3 regions of the Actinomadura sp. SCN-SB genome follow, and region 3 is predicted to be linked to each of the others. Evidence: riboswitches for the same ligand, from Rfam matches in the RefSeq annotation. Region 3 holds a riboswitch; each other region holds the start of a gene.
What was found. Region 3 has a riboswitch for cyclic di-AMP ahead of ACGWYJ_RS32165 (CHAP domain-containing protein). Riboswitches for the same ligand answer to the same signal wherever they lie in the genome.
Positions count from the first base shown of each region.

Region 1: another riboswitch for cyclic di-AMP. It lies ahead of ACGWYJ_RS09460 (coiled-coil domain-containing protein); the one in region 3 lies ahead of ACGWYJ_RS32165 (CHAP domain-containing protein).
Region 2: another riboswitch for cyclic di-AMP. It lies ahead of ACGWYJ_RS38045 (D-alanyl-D-alanine carboxypeptidase family protein); the one in region 3 lies ahead of ACGWYJ_RS32165 (CHAP domain-containing protein).

Region 1 covers NZ_JBIMPP010000010.1:157,898-163,761, forward strand. Annotated here, with positions in the region: gene purL (phosphoribosylformylglycinamidine synthase subunit PurL) at 1-2,069, shown strand, start outside; gene ACGWYJ_RS09460 (coiled-coil domain-containing protein) at 2,541-3,491, opposite strand; cyclic di-AMP (ydaO/yuaA leader) riboswitch at 3,495-3,684, opposite strand; gene ACGWYJ_RS09465 (serine/threonine protein kinase) at 4,205-5,864, opposite strand, start outside.
Region 2 covers NZ_JBIMPP010000124.1:375-6,238, forward strand. Annotated here, with positions in the region: gene ACGWYJ_RS38035 (GNAT family N-acetyltransferase) at 1-596, shown strand, start outside; gene ACGWYJ_RS38040 (hypothetical protein) at 593-1,555, shown strand; cyclic di-AMP (ydaO/yuaA leader) riboswitch at 1,924-2,114, shown strand; gene ACGWYJ_RS38045 (D-alanyl-D-alanine carboxypeptidase family protein) at 2,124-2,891, shown strand; gene ACGWYJ_RS38050 (C40 family peptidase) at 3,007-4,191, opposite strand; gene ACGWYJ_RS38055 (response regulator) at 4,616-5,272, opposite strand; gene ACGWYJ_RS38060 (sensor histidine kinase) at 5,269-5,864, opposite strand, start outside.
Region 3 covers NZ_JBIMPP010000070.1:25,749-31,612, reverse strand. Annotated here, with positions in the region: gene ACGWYJ_RS32175 (PA domain-containing protein) at 1-1,870, shown strand, start outside; gene ACGWYJ_RS32170 (MFS transporter) at 1,947-3,386, opposite strand; gene ACGWYJ_RS32165 (CHAP domain-containing protein) at 3,608-4,468, opposite strand; cyclic di-AMP (ydaO/yuaA leader) riboswitch at 4,482-4,633, opposite strand; gene ACGWYJ_RS32160 (TetR/AcrR family transcriptional regulator) at 5,248-5,853, shown strand.

The sequences.
Region 1 (5,864 bases), on a different contig from region 3:
TCGGTGAGAAGGCGCCCAAGACCGACGCGCTGCTGGTCGGCATGGGCGAGAACGCCGGCGTGGTGGACGTGGGCCAGGGCTGGGCGGTCACCTTCAAGGTCGAGTCGCACAACCACCCCTCCTACGTGGAGCCGTACCAGGGCGCGGCGACCGGGGTCGGCGGGATCGTGCGCGACATCATGTCGATGGGCGCCCGTCCGGTCGCGGTGATGGACTCGCTGCGCTTCGGCCCGGCCGACGAGCCCGACACGCAACGGGTGCTGCCCGGGGTGGTCGCGGGCATCGGCGGGTACGGCAACTCGCTCGGCCTGCCCAACATCGGCGGCGAGACCGTGTTCGACCCCACCTACGCGCAGAACCCGCTGGTGAACGCGCTGTGCGTGGGCGTGATGAAGCACGAGGACATCAAGCGGGCGATCGCCCCCGGGCCGGGCAACCACGTGATCCTCTTTGGCGCCACCACCGGCCCGGACGGGATCGGCGGCGCGTCCGTGCTGGCCTCGGCGACCTTCGATGAGGAGTCGCAGGCCAAGCGTCCCGCGGTGCAGGTCGGCGACCCGTTCACCGAGAAGCTGCTGATCGAGTGCTGCCTGGAGCTGTTCCGCGAGGACCTGGTGGTCGGCATCCAGGACCTCGGTGCCGCGGGCGTCTCGTGCGCGACCACCGAGCTGGCCGCCGCCGGGACCGGCGGCATGCGCGTCGAACTGGACGCCGTCCCGCTGCGCGACTCGACGCTGCGCCCTGAGGAGATCCTCATGAGCGAGTCGCAGGAGCGCATGATGGCGGTGGTCGAGCCCGACAAGGTCGACCGCTTCATGGAGATCTGCGCCAAGTGGGAGATCCCGGCGACCACGATCGGCACGGTCACCGACACCGGACGCCTCGTGATGACCTGGCGCGGCGAGACCATCGTCGACATCCCCCCAGGCACCGCCGCCGACGAGGGCCCGGTGTACCGGCGCCCGCTGGAGCCCCCGGCCGACCTGGGCTCGCTCCAGGCCGACACCCCGGGACGGCTGACCCGCCCGTCCAGCGCCGAGGAGATCCGCCGCACGGTCCTGTGGCTGGCCGGGTCCCCGAACCTGGCGAGCAAGACCTGGGTGACCTCGCAGTACGACCGGTACGTGATGGGCAACACCGTGCTGGCCATGCCCGAGGACGCCGGGGTGATCCGGATCGACGAGGAGTCCGGGCTGGGCCTGGCGCTGTCCCTGGACGGCAACGGCCGCTACACCCGGCTCGACCCCTACAGCGGCGCCCAACTGGCCCTCTCCGAGGCGTTCCGGAACGTGGCGGCCACCGGCGCCCGCCCGCTGGCGGTCACCAACTGCCTCAACTTCGGCTCTCCGGAGGACCCCGGGGTCATGTGGCAGTTCGCCCGTGCCGTGGAGGGCCTGGCGGACGCGTGCCAGTACCTGGGCGTCCCGGTCACCGGCGGCAACGTCAGCTTCTACAACCAGACCGGCACCACGCCGATCAACCCGACCCCGGTCATCGGGGTGCTGGGCGTTCACGACGACGTCCGCCGCCACGTGAACATGTCGTTCACCTCCGACGGCGCCACCCTCGCCCTCCTGGGCGAGACCCGCGAGGAGTTCGGCGGCTCCGAATGGGCGCACGTGGTCTACGGCCACCTGGGCGGCCTGCCGCCCCTGGTCGACCTGGCCGCCGAACGCGCCCTGGCCTCGGTCCTGGTCGCCGCCGCCCGTGAGGGTCTGCTCACGGCCGCGCACGACCTCTCCGACGGCGGCCTCTCCCAGGCCCTGGTGGAGTCCTGCCTGCGCGGCGGCCTGGGCGCGAAGATCACCCTACGGGGCGACCCGTTCGTCAACCTGTTCAGCGAGTCGGTCGCCCGCGCCGTGGTGGCCATCCGCCCCGGCGGCGAGAACCGCCTGGTACAGCTCTGCGAGACCGCAGGCGTCCCCATTTCCCAACTGGGCATCATCGGCGGCGACTCCCTGGACGTCTCCACCGTAGGCCCGGACGGCGAAGCCCAAGAGCTGTTCACCATCCCCCTGGTGGAACTAAGGGACACCCACGAACGCCTACTCCCGAGCTACGCCAACTAGCCACCACTAGGCCAGACGACCGCTCAACCCGCTGCGCTCGCATCCAAACCAGGAGCGAGCGCAGCGCGCGTCTGCACCAAACACGGTCGTAATCACCTCAACCCCCAGCCCCGAACGGTCGCTCAAGCGTTGCGATCGCGTCCGAAGGCAGGTTCCGAGCTTGCGAGGAACCTGATCGCGGAGCGAGCCTCTAGGCGAGTCGGAGCGATGCAGCGATCGCCGCAGGCGCGACAAGCGACGAGCCGCCAGGCGAGGAGCGCAGCTCGTGCTTGCCAATAAACACGGCCGCACCCACCTCAACCCCCAGCCCCGAACGGTCGCCCAGGCGTTGCGATCGCGTCCGAAGGCAGGTTCCGAGCTTGCGAGGAACCTGATCGCGTAGCGAGCCCCTGGGCGAGTCGGAGCGATGCAGCGATCGCCGCAGGCGCGACAAGCGAGGAGCGCCAGCGACGAGTGCAGCTCGCGTCTGCCTTAGAACACAGATATATGCACGTGGTCGTAGTGGTTGGCGGTGATGCCGCCGCGGTTGGCCATCATGCGCCAGCCTGGGCTGCGCATGTCGTAGATGCGCTGGCGCCAGATGACGTATTTGACGCCGAGCCTGCTGGCGTTGTTGATGGCGTATTGGGCGGTGCCGTCGCCTTGGGCGCGGCCGTTGGCGGACGGCATGCTGCCGCCGGTGCTGACCATGAAGTCGCAGGCGGTGCCGGTGGCGTGGTCTTGGGCGTCGACGCCGCCGCGGAAGCAGCCGATGGTGGGGAACGGGCCGAATTCGATGTCGACCGCGTTCTTCACCCTGAGCATGCGCGCGGTGACGCCGCCCATGCCGACGCTGGGGGATTCGGGCTTGTACTTCTTGATCAGTGCCCGGATCCTGGCCCGCTGCTTGACCAGGTCGGCGATCTCCTTCTCCAGGTCCTTGATCTTCTGTTCGGCCTCGCGCTTGGCGCGCTGCTGGTCGTTGACCAGCTTCTGGATCTGCTGGACCCGGGCCGACTGGTTGGAGGCCACGTGGCTGGCGAGGCTGAGGCCGCTGAGCGCGCTGGACGGGTCGTCGGAGCCGAGGACCGACACGGACGGGTCGGCGCCGCCGGTCATGTACTGGGAGGCCGCTAGCTGGGCGACCAGGTTGCGGGTGGCCTCCAGGTCGGTGTTGAGCTCTCTGGCCTTGGCGATGGCCTTCTTGGCGTCGTACTCGGCGTCCTTGAGCTTGGCGAGGTCGCCGCCGTACGCCTTGTCGAGCTTTTCGATCTGGGCGTTGAGCTTCCGCATCTTGGCCGTGTCGCCGGGGGCCGCGGCCTGCGCGTTCACCGTGGTGCCGGCGGTGAGCGGCACGGCACCGGCGGCGAGTGCCACGAGTGCCAGGGCGGGACGCCGTAGCCGGGTGCGCCAGCGGCGGGTGGAGTTCGGGGTCTCCTCCACGTCCTCTCCTCTCCTCGATCGCCTACCGGGTTAGCTGACGGGTTCGGGCCGGGAGACGGCCCTGCCACCGCCGGTGGTGACCGGTGGTGGGTTCACCCCGGCCGGTCGGGCCCGGGGGCTGGCCCCGGACTCACCGGCGATGGGTCCCCGGCTCCCGTGGCGCGGGTGCCACGGGACTCGGCCGATCCGGCCGTTCCGTCCCCGGGGGGGCGGGACGGTGCGCGGGCCGAATGCCGTCGGACTGCAATGCGGTCGAACTGGAATGAGCCATACGAACCTTAGCGGAGATCAAACCGCCGGGCGCCGTGGAATGGTTCATTGCTCGGTGGGCGCGGCCATTTCGTGGGAGCGGAGCCATGTCAGGTGACCCGGCTCACAGCGTGGACCCGCAGGGCATGCCGCCGCGCGTTCCCTAGGGAAGCGGCCCGTTCCGTGCCTTTGCTCGGGTGGCGCTTGACCATTTCCGCGCCCGGGAGAAAGGGCGCGGGGGCGCGGCGGGGCGGTTCGCCGGCGCGGCCCGGTGGCGCGCATGCGAGGGCCGGCCTTCGGTGGGCAGTCCGCAAGAGCACTCCTTCTCTCCGGCGGGGACCGGGCACCCGCGGCCAAGCCGATGATCTCGGCCGCGGATACCTTAATGGATCCGAGGCGAAAGAAACTCTTAAATGACCCTTAAATCCTCGGGTCCGGGCGGCTCCCCGATCGGCCGGGCGCGGTCAGCTACGGCTGAGTTTGCCCTGGTAGCCGAGCCGCCGGTTGCCCGGCAGCCTCCACACGTACTGGAGCGTCCCGTCGACCTGGCGGGTGACCTCGACGGCACCGCTGGAGCACGGCTTGGAGATGTTCAGGGCCATTTTGAGCGTCCGGTTCGTCCCCTCGGTGAAGGTCAGCGTCCCGGTGCAGCGGGTCTGCGGGTACACCGCGCGCGCCTTCGTCTGGCCCGGCTCGAACGTGACCTCGACCGGGAACGAGGCGCCGCGCGAGGGGTTGACGACCGTGCCCTTCCATGTCCCGGCGAAGCCCTCGGGGACGGCCGTCACGGGCTGGTCGTTGATGGCGTTGGCGGGCCCGGCCTGCTGCGGGGACGGCTCCTCGTTCCCGCGCATCTGCGGCCACAGCACCAGAGCGATGATCGCGACACCGACCAGCACGCCGATCGTGAGGGAGAGCGCCACGCCCAGCATGCTGTTGCCGGGACGCAGGCGCAGCAGGTTCTCTAAGATCCCCGGCAGCCCGCGTGAGGACGGCTCGGACACCACGGCGGGCAGGACGGCCGTGGAGCCGCGCTCTTCCGGAACCTCGTCCCTGAAACGGTCCATGCCGGGGATCAGGTGCGGGACCGGGTCCGTCCTGTCGGTCGGCCCGGCGAACCTCCCCTCGGGCACGGCGGGCACATGCTGCGTCGCCATGTCGTCGTACACCCGGTCGCGGGACGGGGGCGGGCCGGACGGGTCGATGCGCGGCGTGTCGATCCGCGTGAGCTCGGCCGCCTCGGCCGGCTCCGGCGGGGCGGACCGGGAGCCGGGCTTGGAGGACGAGCGGGGCTCGAACCACCCCTCGGAGCCCAGCCGGGCCGTGGCCTCCCCCGGCGGCTCGTACAGGTTGGACGGCTCGTACGAACCCGGCGCCGACGGTTCCCGGGGCGGGTCCGGGACGGGGGCCCTCAGCGGCACGGATTCAGGCGTGGGGCCGGTGAACGCGGTCGGTGAGAGGGCCGGCGACTCCAGGATGATCCGGGGCTCGGCGGGAGGCGGGGTGAGCGAGGCGCCGACGGCGAGCGCGCGGCCCTCGTCGAGGAGCGTGCCGGGCATCTTCTCGGCCAGCGGCCCGGACTCGTCCAGCATCCGTTCGAGCAGCGCCGCCGCGGTGGGACGCCGCGCGGGGTCCTTGGCGAGGGCGTCGGCGACGACCTCGCGCAGCGAGTCCGGCAGTTCGTCCATCTCGGGCTCGTCGTAGACCACCCGTTGCATGATCTCGGAGGTGGAGTCGTCCCCGAACGGGGCCCGCCCGTAGGTCGCGTACAGCAGGCACGAGGCCCAGGCGAACACGTCGGCGGCCGGGCCGTTGTCGCTGCCGCTGAGCTGTTCGGGTGCCTTGTAGGAGGGGTCGTCGCTGACCCGTCCCGTCGGGGTTGCGTCGACGGTCTCCAGAGCGGCGGCGACGCCGATGTCGGTCAGCCTGGGCCCGTCCCGGCCGAGGAGGATGTTGGCGGGCCTGAGGTCGTGGTGGACGGCCCCGGCCCGGTGGATCGCGGCGAGCGCGACCGCGGCGCCGACCGCCAGCCGCTCGATCACCGCGTTCCCGCGCGGGCCCTCCTCGGAGACCAGCCGCAGCAGGGACGGCCCGGCGACGTACTCGCTGACCACGTACGGGCGG
Region 2 (5,864 bases), on a different contig from region 3:
TCCCGCAGGTGGCCGACCTGCATCGGCGCTACCTGCACCAGGGGTTCTTCGTGGATCTCGGCGAGCGGTTCCTTGGGCACTACTACCGGACGTTCGTCACGAGCCCGGCGGCGGTGGCGCTGGTCGGGGAATGCGATGGCGCCTTCGCGGGATTCCTGGTCGGCACGGTGGATGAGAGGGTCCATCGCCGTCATGTGGCGAACCTGGATCGTGCCCGGTTGGTGCGGGCCGGAGCGTTGTCCCTCTCGATGCGGCCGCGCCTGACGGCCCGGTTCGTCCGCACCCGTGCGCGCCGGTACGCCCAGGGGCTCGAACAGGCCCGTCAGTCCGGGATGCAGCCCAGGACTCCCACGACCGCCGGCGTGCTGCACCACATGGCCGTGGACGGTGCCAGGCGTCGCTCCGGTGTAGGGCGGATGCTGGCTCGCGGTTTCGTGGCCCTTGCCCGGACCCAGGGCACGCGGCGGCTGACCTTGGAGGTGCTGGAGGAGAACCGGGCGGCGCGGCTGTTCTACGAAGGGCTCGGATGGACACCCCGGGACATGCACGATGGGGTCGATGGCGAACACTGGCTGACCTACGGAATGAACCTGTGAAGCTGAAGCGCCCGTCCCGGCTGCTGACGCTCCTGGTGGTGATGCCGCTCGCAGCGTGCTCCGTGCCCGGTTCAGGTCGTCTGCAGCAGCCTTCACCGTCTCGAGGAGGCGCGACCGTACCGGCCCTGCCAGCGGTGAAGGCGTTCGTGGTCGCCGCCGACGAGCCCGCCCCCGCGGTCAAGCGTGCCGCCGTCCGCTTTGTCGAGGTGTTGACCAACTACGGCGCCGGGGGCGGAGAAGCCCGGGCGACCGGAAACCGCCTCGCCGCGGCCGGGATGGACCCGTCCCTGGCCGGGCAGGCGGCGCCGCTGCTCGCGAAGACCGATGCGGGGGCGGGCGAAGTGATCTATCCCCAGATTGGGGGCCTGACGGCGAAGTCGGCCTCGATCATGGCCGTGGTCAGGCTGAGTACCAGGCGATGGACCGTCATCACAACGACCACCCGGACCATTGACATCAGGTTGAGCAAACGGCCGGCGGGCTGGGCGGTGACGCGCATCGCCTCCACAGGCGGTGCGGCCCCGCAATCCGCGCGGGCACTCGGCCCGCTCGCCGCCCAGGTGCTGGCCAGCAAACGCATCGTGCTGCCCGACACCGCACGCTGGGACATCCAAGCCGGCCGGGTGGACACGCGCGTTCTGAGGCTGATGCTCGAGATCACCAAGGAACACACCATCTCCGTCACGGTGGTCTCCACCGGTCACCCGTTCAGGGTCTACGGGAGCGAATCGGTGAGCAACCACCGGCAGGGCAGGGCCGTGGACATCTGGGCGGTCGACGGCCGTCGCGTCGCCGAGCAGCGCCGTGGCGGCGACGTCCCTGCCCGGCCTGTCGCAATCCAGGCCCTCACCACCGGAGCGAACGAGGTCGGCGCACCGTGGGCGGTGTCGAAGGGTGGCAGGGCTTCGTTCACCAACACTGTCCACCAGGATCACCTGCACCTGGCCTTCAAACGCTGACGCAACCGGTGTCCGGGACTCATGGACGTGGCGACGTATGGCCCATGTACTAGATCAAATAGTACTTCGAGCAAGCCCGCCGAGTGCCTGTCTGCTTTGGCCCTTTCCAGGGGACCTGTTGTCTCTCCCCCGGGCCTCGACTTGCCGTTTTGCTGGGATCGCTACTACATTGCCCCGTACTTCGTTCGAGGCCGCCCTCCATCTGGAGGTCGGTGACCGTCCAGCGAGTCCCACGCCGCAGCCGGCCGCGCGGGGACCGGGAGATCCATCCGTTCGGCGCCCGCCAGGTGCCGAGTACCACCGAACCCGAGCCGCTTCCCGAGCTGTGCCCTGTATCACGAGGGTCGCAAGGCATCAGTCTCACGGCGAAGTCGGCAACGCCTAGTCCGCGCCTTCGGCGCGGAGCCGGGGAACCAACGCGAATGGTCTACAAGCCAGAAGGCATGTAGCGGCCTTCGCAGGGGTGAATCAGCGCATCCTCCACATCCGAGGAGTGCCGTAGGGCGACTTCCACGCCCGAATCCGTCAGCTAACCCGGTAGGCGCCATGGAAGTTAGGAGATGGTGCCGTGCACAAGCGGCATGGAAAGAACGGCAAGATCGCAGCGCCGGTGACCGGCGTCGTGCTGGCCGGCATTCTCGCCGGCGCACTGGGCCTGACGTCCGTTACCACGGCCCCCAAGGAATCCACCACCACGGCAGGGGACCTGGCACTCTCGGCCAATCGGGCCAAGAAGTCCGCCACGCCGCGGGACACGACGCGATCGCGCAACAGCCCGGCGGCCAAGGCCACGCCCAGCCCTGACACCAAGCCCAAAGCGAAGTCCCGGGCCCACCCGTCAGCCAAGCCTTCGGCCAAGCCTCCGGCCGGGCCCCCGGTCCCTCCGGCCAAGCCGCCGACCACCTGCGATGCCTCGCAGAAGAGGAAGGTGGGCAGGTTTCCGAACGGCCGGATCCCGACCCGGTACTTGTGCCCGTTGCCACAGCGGGGACTGGTGCTACGGAGCGACGCGGCATCGGCCTTCTATGAACTCAACACCGCCTACAAGAAGCGCTTCGGCTCCGACATCTGCCTGCGCAACTCCTACCGGTCCTTCGCCAAGCAGAAGGACCTGTACGAGAGCATGCCGGCAGGCATGGCGGCAGAGCCCGGCAACAGCAAGCATGGGCTCGGCATCGCCGCCGACTTCTGCGGTGGTGTCGAAGACGACGAATCACCGCAGTTCAAATGGATGCGCGCCAACTCGGAGAAATACGACTGGCTCCATCCTGACTGGGCCTACAGCAGCCCCTACGAGCCGTGGCACTGGGAGTTCGACGTCGGACAGAACGACTGACGAACGGATGTTCCTGGCCACCGAGCCGCCTGATCGGGCGGTCGCTGTGCGCCCGGGCAGCGTTGACCGGGCATCCCGGGCGTGCAGCGGACCGTGGGGCGATCGATTCGGTGCGTTAGCCGGCCAGTCGGGCCGCGAGCCTCGGGTTGATCCGGATCGCTCCCTTGAAGTTGACGAAGTAGACCGGCTGGACTCGTACGAAGGTTCCGCGCCGCGGTGCGGCGAGCATCCTTCCCTTTCCCAGGTAGAGCGCGATGTGTGAGATGTAGCCGGGTGCGGTCGGGTCGTGGGCCCAGGTGAGCAGGTCGCCCGGCCTGGCCTCGCCGAACGGGACGGCGCGCCCGGTCCGTGCCTGGTCGGCCGCTACCCGCGGAAGGCGCACACCGGCCTTGCCGAAGGCGTACTGCAGGATGCCCGAGCAGTCGTATCCACCTTCGGCATCGGACTCCCCACCCCAGACGTACGGCATCCCGAGCTTGCTCATGGCGGCTTGGATGGCGACCCGAGTCTGCCGGGCGGTCAATACCTGGCCACGAGCGTCGGGCAGCTGCCCGACGGATGCGCCTGTGCGCTCATCGAGGCCGGCGAGCCCGACGATCTTGGCTTGCCGGGGCAGGAGCTTGCGCAGCCGCGAGGTAAGGGAACCGGGGTCGCTGCTGCGCGCGCTGATGAGCAGCGCGTTACCGGTCGGCAGTCCGAGCTCGCGTGCCGTGTCGCGGGAGACGACGGCGTCGACGTCGCTGATTCCCATGGTCGCGAGGGCTCCGACTCGAATCGTCCTCTGCGGCCGGGAGCCGGTTCCGCCGATGGGCGTCTGGCTGCCGAGCCGTACGGCGCCGTCGGTGCCCAGCGTGAACGAGACCGCGATATCGCCGGCGGCGACATTGCGCCACAGTGCGTCGGACTGCGCTGTGGGACGCGGTGTGTAGTTGCGGAACGTCGATGGGTCGATGCCGAGCAGGCCCACCCGGCTGCCTGCGAATGCCGTTCGAGCGGCATCGGCGACTTCTGCTGCCCGGACATCCTTCAGGGCTCGGACCTTGGCGACGACGTCCTGCGGAAGGGATGAGGGTGCCGAAACCAGCAGATGAGGCGTGAGCCGTTCCTTCAGGGGAGCGACGATGCCATCGGACGATTGTGGACTCTGTGGCGCGGCCAGGAACCGCCCGGGAAGGACTCGCTCAGGGGCGGCCGGTGGATCGGCGGGCGGGCCGACGACGAAGGCCAGGCCCACGGACAACGTGGCGAGTGTCGATGTGCCGATCAGCAGGGGCAACGCCCGGCTGCTTCGCTCGAACACATCGGCCTCCTCACGCGACGCCGCCCCAGAATCTACTACGAAAGATAGGAGGTAAGGGACGCGTCGATCAAGATGGCGGAGCGGTCAGAGTCCCGTTCGGGGGTCTCCGTCGTCCGGCCGGGATGGCCGGTCCTTGTTCTCATCGAATCTCCGGCTGGCGGCCGACCTGCCGACCAGCAAAAGAACCGTGATCACCAGGAGAAAACCTGCCGCCACCAGCAGCGGTGCCAGCGTACGCAAGTCGCCCATGGATCCCCCACGGATCTCGATGGTTCCCGGGCCGTCAGCCGCAATCGACCCTTATCTACTAAGCAGAATAGTATTGTATCGCGAGGCAGGTAGTGGCGCGATCGGTCCAGGCCGGGCGCCCGGTGGCGGATATGGGGGTCGAGCCGCGGTTCAGTGGACAGGGCGGCTAGGCGGCTCATGGGGCTGGGTTGGTGAGGCCGGTCTCGTAGGCGTAGATGACGGCTTGGACGCGGTCGCGCAGGCCGAGCTTCATCAGGACGCGCTTGACGTGGGTCCGGATGGTGGACTCCTCGACCACGAGCGCGGTGGCGATCTCGCGGTTGTTCAGGCCGCGGGCGATGAGTTCGAGGACTTCCCGTTCGCGCGGGGTCAGGTCCCCGAGCGCGGGCCGGCCGGTGAGGTCGGGGGTGGGCTGGCGGGCCATGCGGTCGATCACACGGCGGGTGACGGACGGGGAGAGCAGGGAGTCACCAGCGGCGATGGTGTGGACCGCGGCGATCAGGTCTTCGGGGCGGGTGCGTTTGAGCAGGAAGCCGGAGGCGCCGGCGCGCAGCGCGCTGAAGATGTAGTCGTCCTGCTCGAAGGTCGTCAGGATCAGGACGCGGGTGGCGGGGGCGGCCGTGGCCAGTTCGCGGGTGGCGGCGATGCCGTCGAGGTCGGGCATGCGGACGTCCATCAGGACGACGTCGGGGGACAGGCGGCGGGCGCGGTCGACGGCCTGGCGTCCGGTGGCGGCCTGGCCGATGATCTCGATGGTGGGGTCGTTGGCGAGGAGTTCGGCGAGTCCGGCGCGCATCAGGTCGTCGTCATCGGCGATCAGCACCCGCGTCACCGGCGGCCACCTCCGTACGGGATGCGGGCGTGGACGCGGAAGGCACCACCGGCGCGGCCCGCGTCCAAGGTGCCGCCGAGCATGGCCGCGCGTTCACGCATGCCGATCAGCCCGTGCCCGCCGCCCAGCCGGGAGCCGTTCTCGCTTGGCGCCGGGTTGGTTACGGTCAGCTCGACCGCCGCCTCGCGATAGGCCAGTTCGATCCGGGCACCGCCCGTCCCATGGCGGGACGCGTTCGTCAGCGACTCCTGCAGGATCCGGTACGCGGCCTGGTCGGCGGCGGTGGCCAGCGGGCGCGGCGTACCCGAGGCGTCGAGGGTGATCCGGTGCCCGGCGGCCGTGTGGTGGGCGATCAGTGTGTCGAGGGAGGCGAGCCCGGGCGGTGCCTCGACGCCCGGGGACGACGGGACGTGCGGAGCGCCTTCGCGGAGGGTGCCGACGATGGTGTCGATCTCCTCGGCGGTGCGCCGCGCCAGGTCCTCGATCGCCTGCAGGGCGGCGCGTGAGCGTTCGGGGTTGCGGTCGTGGCCGAGGCGGGCGGCACCGGCGCGGACGGCGATCACGCTGATCGCGTGTCCCGCGGAGTCGTGTA
Region 3 (5,864 bases):
CATCATCCGTAACCGGGTCGCCGCGACCTTCGTCGTGACGGCGACCCTTGCCGCGACGGCCCTGACCGGGACAGGTCTGGCTCATGACGGCGCCTCCAGTGACGACGGCGGGATCGACAACGCGAAGGTCACCCACGATCACCATCAGCACGGGGGTGAGAGCGGGCATCTGCCTGCCGGCAGTGAGAACGTCCGGCTGGTCAGCAAGCTGGGGCTGAAGAACGTGGTGCCCGAGAAGATCGCCGACGTCGGGGTCTTCAACGGCTACGCCTACCTGGCCTCGTGGGGCGATGTGACGTGCAAGTACAACGGGGTGCACGTCGTGGACGTCCGCACCCCCGCCGCGCCGAAGGAGGTCGCCTTCATCCAGGCCAAGGAGGGCAGCTACCCGGGCGAGGGCATCCAGTCGCTGCACATCGACACGCCTGCGTTCAACGGCGACGTCCTTGTCAGCAACAACGAGGTCTGCAAGCCGGCCGCCGGGTTCGGCGGTATGAACATCTACGACGTCAGCAACCCCGACCACCCGACGCCGCTGGCCGAGGGCGTCGGCGACCACACGGTGACGGGCCAGGGCAAGAAGGACGCCAACGAGATCCACAGCGTCTTCGCTTGGGATGCCGGCGACAAGGCCTATGCCGTCATCGTGGACAACGAAGAAGGGCCCGACGCCGACATCGTCGACATCACCGACCCGAAGAAGGCCAGGGTCATCGCCGAGTACGACCTCGACGAGCGGTTCCCGCAGATCGTCCAGAACGCGCCCGCCAACCTCACCGAGATCTTCCACCACGATGTGGTCGTGAAGCAGATCGGCGGCAGGCAGGTCATGCTGGTGTCCTACTGGGACGCCGGCTACGTCAAGCTCGATGTGACCGACCCTCGCAACGCCACCTACATCGGTGACACCGACTTCGCCAACCCCGACCCCGAAGCGGCCGAGAGCGGGCTGAACGTCCCACCGGAGGGCAATGGCCACCAGTCGGAGTTCACCCTCGACAACCGGTACGTCATCGCCGCCGACGAGGACTTCGGACCGTTCGGTGTGGGCGGGCGGAACGTCGACGATGGCACCACGATCGTGGCGTCCCAGGGCAGCAACACCCGGCCGCTGGCCGACGGACAGACGATCACGGGTCAGGCCGTCTTCGCCGGGCAGGCGTGCGACACCGATCCGGCGGTTCCCGCGGGCGACCCGAACATCGTCGACATCGCGGTCGTCGAGCGCGGCGTGTGCGACTTCACCGTCAAGGTCGCCAACGTCATCGCCGCCGGCGGGTACGACGCCGTGCTGATCTTCAATCGCACCGGAACCGACGCGTGCGACCAGACGCTCGGCATGAGCGTCGAGGGTGACATTCCCACCTTCGGCGTCGCGCCGCGCGGACAGGGCTTCGCCATCTTCGACCAGCCCTACAACAACGCCGACTGCCTGGCCGGTACGGGTCCGGGCGCCCTTCCGGTGGCGCTAGGCACCAAGGGCGACACCCTCACCTTCTCCTCCTTCTTCGACGGCTGGGGGTACGTCCACCTGTACCGCAACGAGGCGGGCAAGATGACCGAGCTGGACACCTACGCCCTGCCTCAGGCCCACGATCCGGCGTTCGCCACCGGTTCGGGCGACCTGTCCGTGCACGAGGTGGCCACTTCGCGGAAGCGGGCTGATCTGGCGTACTTCTCGTACTACGCCGGAGGCTTCCGGGTCACCAAGATCGTGAACGACAGGATCGTCGAGGTCGGACACTTCATCGACCAGGGAGGCAACAACTTCTGGGGAGTCGACGTCTTCCAGTCCGGCGGCAAGGAGTATGTCGCCGCCTCCGACCGTGACCACGGGCTCTACATCTTCGAGTACACCGGCTCCCAGTAGCGCAGTGCCCGGCGGTCCCTTGGTGGTCGCTCCCGATACTCGGCAGCGACCACCAAGGGGCACCGAATCGTGGTGTTCAGTGGGCGTGCGGGGTGCCGGTCATCTGGGGTTTGCCGGGTGGGACCATCGCGAACGCGAGGGCGGTGGTCACCGCGGCCGCGATGGCGGTGGCGGTGAAGGCGTCGGTGAAGCCGTTGATGGACGGGGCGTCGGTCAGGCCGGCGGCGGCGAGCGTGGAGGCGGTCGCCACGCCGATCGCGCCGCCGAGTTCGTGGAAGGTGTTGATGACCCCGGAGGCCAGCCCTTCCTCGCCGTGGTGGACGTAGGCCAGCGCTGACGTGGTGGCGGTGACGAAGACCGGGCCGACTCCGGCGGCGGCGATGACCAGGCCCGGCAGCAATCCGAGCAGGACGTTCCCGTCCACGGGGAGCTGGGTGAGCAGCGCGGTGCCGATCGCGACCAGGGCCAGTCCGGTGGCGGCGACGGGGCGGGTGCCGATGCGGCTGACGAGCCGTCCGGCCAGGTGCGCCCCGGCGCCGGTGGCCAGCGCTGCGGGCAGGAACATCAGGCCGGTCTCCAGCGCGCTGAGCTGGCGCAGATGCTGCAGGTAGAGGGAGCCGAGGAAGAACAGCGAGATCAGCAGGCCGGACCCGGCGAGCATCAGGAAGGCTCCCACCGCCACGGGACGGCGCGTCAGCATTTCCACGTGCATCAGCGGCGAGCGCACCGCGCGTTCGATGAGGGCGAAGGCGCCGTACAGGATCACGGCGGCGGCCAGTGGCAGCAGCGTTCCGGCCGAACCCCAGCCGTTGTCGCCGGCTGTGACCAGGCCGTAGATGAGTGATCCGGTGGCGGCGGTGACGGCCAGCGCGCCCAGCACGTCGATCCGCGGACGCGCGCCGTGCGGGGTGTGGGTGGCCGGGACCGTCGCGGGGAGGGCGGCCAGGACGGCGAGGCCGACCGGCACGTTGACGAAGAACACCCAGCGCCATCCCGGACCGGCCGTGAGGGCGCCGCCGATCAGCACTCCGGCCGCGAATCCGATGCCGCCCAGTCCCGCCCACACGCCGAGCGCCTTGTTGCGTTCCTCGCCGTGAAAGGTGGTGGTGATGGTCGACAGGGCGGCGGGAGACAGCAGTGCTGCGCCGATGCCCTGGGCGATGCGGCCGCCGATCAGGAGAGTCGAGTTCTGGGCCAGGCCGGTGGCCAGCGAGGCGAGGGTGAACGTGGCCAGGCCGATGAGCATGAGGCGGCGTGCGCCGAAGAGGTCGGCGAGGCGTCCGCCCAGCAGCATCAGCCCGCCGAAGAACAGCGTGTAGGCGGTCACGGCCCAGGTGAGGGTCGTCCTGCCCAGCTCCAGGTCTGTGCCGATCTGGGGGAGCGCGACGTTCACGACGGTGACGTCGAGGATCAGCATGAACTGGGCGACGCTGATCAGGGTGAGCGCCGTCCAGCGACGCGGGTGAGGTTCGTTGGGAACGGTCTTGCCATGCGCGGTGGGGGAGGGGTGAGACATCCTTGTCCCCTTAACTCGAACAGGTCTGTTCGGCTTACGCTACCCCGTGGGGGTAATAAGTCAAACAGGTGTGTTCATGTTCTTCGTTCGCCGCGAGGCGCGGAAGTGGGGTCGACGAGCCGGAGGGCTTAGAAAGCAGTGCGCCCCGCCACCGATATTGGTGGCGGGGCGCACTGGGTGGTTCTCAACGCGCTGGTTGGACGGGCCGCGCGTTGTGGGTCTTACTTGCGGTACTCGGGGTAGCCGTAGCCGACGACCTCGGAGTTGTCCCGGATCCGCTTCTCCACGGCGTCGTTGGAGTTGCCCTCGATGGTGCTGATGGTGCCGTCGCCGTTGACCTTGTCGACCAGGCCGACGTGCTCGATGGAGCCGATGCTCTTGTCACCATCGAAGTTGAAGAACACCACGGCGCCGGGGCGGGCCTTGGTGCCCCAGCGGTCGTTGTCCTTGAACCACTCGGCGTGGGAGACGGTGTAGGCGTCGGCGCCCATGCCCCTGGCACCGGTCTGCTCACCGACCCAGGAGATGAACATGTCGCACCACTGGGCACCCTTGTAGTCGGAGACGCTTCCGCCGTCGCGCTCGGCGGTGCGCTGGGCGGCGTCGCTGCTGATGTACCACTTGTGGAACTTGGTGTTGCCGTCCTTGCCCTCGGTGATGCCGACCTGGTCCTTGGCCAGCTCGATCACATCATTGGCAGCGGCGGCGGACCTGACGGTCGAGGACTCGGCCGCGTTCGCCTCCTTGCCGGCGAACTCCTTGGTGGCCTTGGTCTCGGTCTTCTCCGCGAGCCGCTCGCCCTTCTCGGGCAGCTGCTCGGGGCGGAGGCCGGCGGCCTCGCCGGCGTTGCCTGCGCCGACGGCCTGCCCGGCCACGGCGGCGGTGGTGGTCACCTCTTGCGGGCCGGCGTCGGCGAGCGCGGCGGCGGCCGAGCCGAAGGTCAGCGCGCCCAGGGCGGCGGCACCCACCGCACCGGCGGCGGCGCGTCCGCGCAGGGACAGGGTCTGGCTGGTCAGGTAGGTGGTGCGCTCGCGGGCAGAGGCGAGCAGGGTCGTATACGAGAGGTTCTCACGGAACGACAAGGCAGGGGTCTCCTGATTCCTTCCAGGCCGCCTACCGGGTTAGCTGTCGGATTCGGGCGTGGAAGTCGCCCTACGGCACACGCCAGGCGTGCGCCGATTCACCCCAGAAAGTTGGGTCCCCGGCTCCAGGCGCCCAGGCCTGCGGGCCGTGGGCGCTGAAAGGACTCGGCGGTCCGGCGGCCAGGCAGGCCGCCGGCATGCGATCAGATGGATGACGGTTCGCGGGGGGTCATGGTCTCCGCACACGCGACCGTGGAGGGGGCGTCCCTTGAGGGGTTCGCCCCCGTCCGTATCGGCGACGCATGGGGTGCGTCACCAGATGGGGACAGACAGTATCAAACATCCAGCTCAGGGCAAATCCTGGGCAAACGCACTGTCCGAGGTACAAAAACCCGTCCTAGGGGGCATCTATTCCGGTTCTGGCCGGTCTCCCCTCGCTGCGGTGGCCGAGACTGGCGCGAAAGGGCGGTGGGCAGGGCGTATCGAACGGCCATGCAGGCACCCGCCTGCGCGCCATTGGGCGCAACGATGACCGCCACGCCCGCCCGACGCGGCTTTTTGCGGGGATGCCGGGGATACCGGGGATGAGACCCTTGATCGTGACCTTTGAGGCCGAAGTGAAACTTGGGGCAAAAGGGGACAGGTTCGGCATGGTGACGAGGGTCCTCAGCCTGGATCGGCCGATCCCGGTGAGGCTCCTCCTGCGCGCTGGGGGAAGGTGAGAGTCTCCCACTCGTTAACTCAAACAGGCCTGTTCGGGTTCTTGTTAGGATGCGCTCATGGCGCAGGGTGCGGACGTGCGGGGGCGGCGAGCCGGAGAGCGCAGGCGGGCGGATGCGGAGCGGAATCTCGCGGCGATCGTCTCCGCGGCCACCGAGTGCTTCGCCCGCGATCCGGACATCAGTATGAGCGACATCGCCAAGGCGGCCGACGTGGCCCGGGTCACTCTGTACGGGCACTTCGCCTCCCGTGAGGACCTGCTAAGAGCGGTCCTGGCCGCGTCCATCGCCGAGGGCACGAACGTCGTCGAGGAGGCCGCGCCCGCGCAGGGGCCGCCGGCCGAGGCGTTCGCCCGGCTGATCCGCACCTGCTGGCCGCTGCTCAACCGATTCGGCAGCCTGCACACCGCCGCGCAGCACGCCCTCACCGCCGAGGAGGTGCGGCGCTACCACGACGAGCCGATGGCCCACGTGGAACGCCTTATCGTCCGAGGCCGGGAAGCTGGGGTCTTCCGCGCTGACCTCCCCGTCGACTGGCTGGTGACCACGGTTTACTCGTTGCTGCATGCGGCCGCCGACGAGGCCGCCGCCGGACGGATGATTGCGGAGAGCGTGGGCGAGATTCTGGAGAAGACCTTGCTCGGCGTGCTCATGCCGGTCCGGTGAGGTCTGCCTGC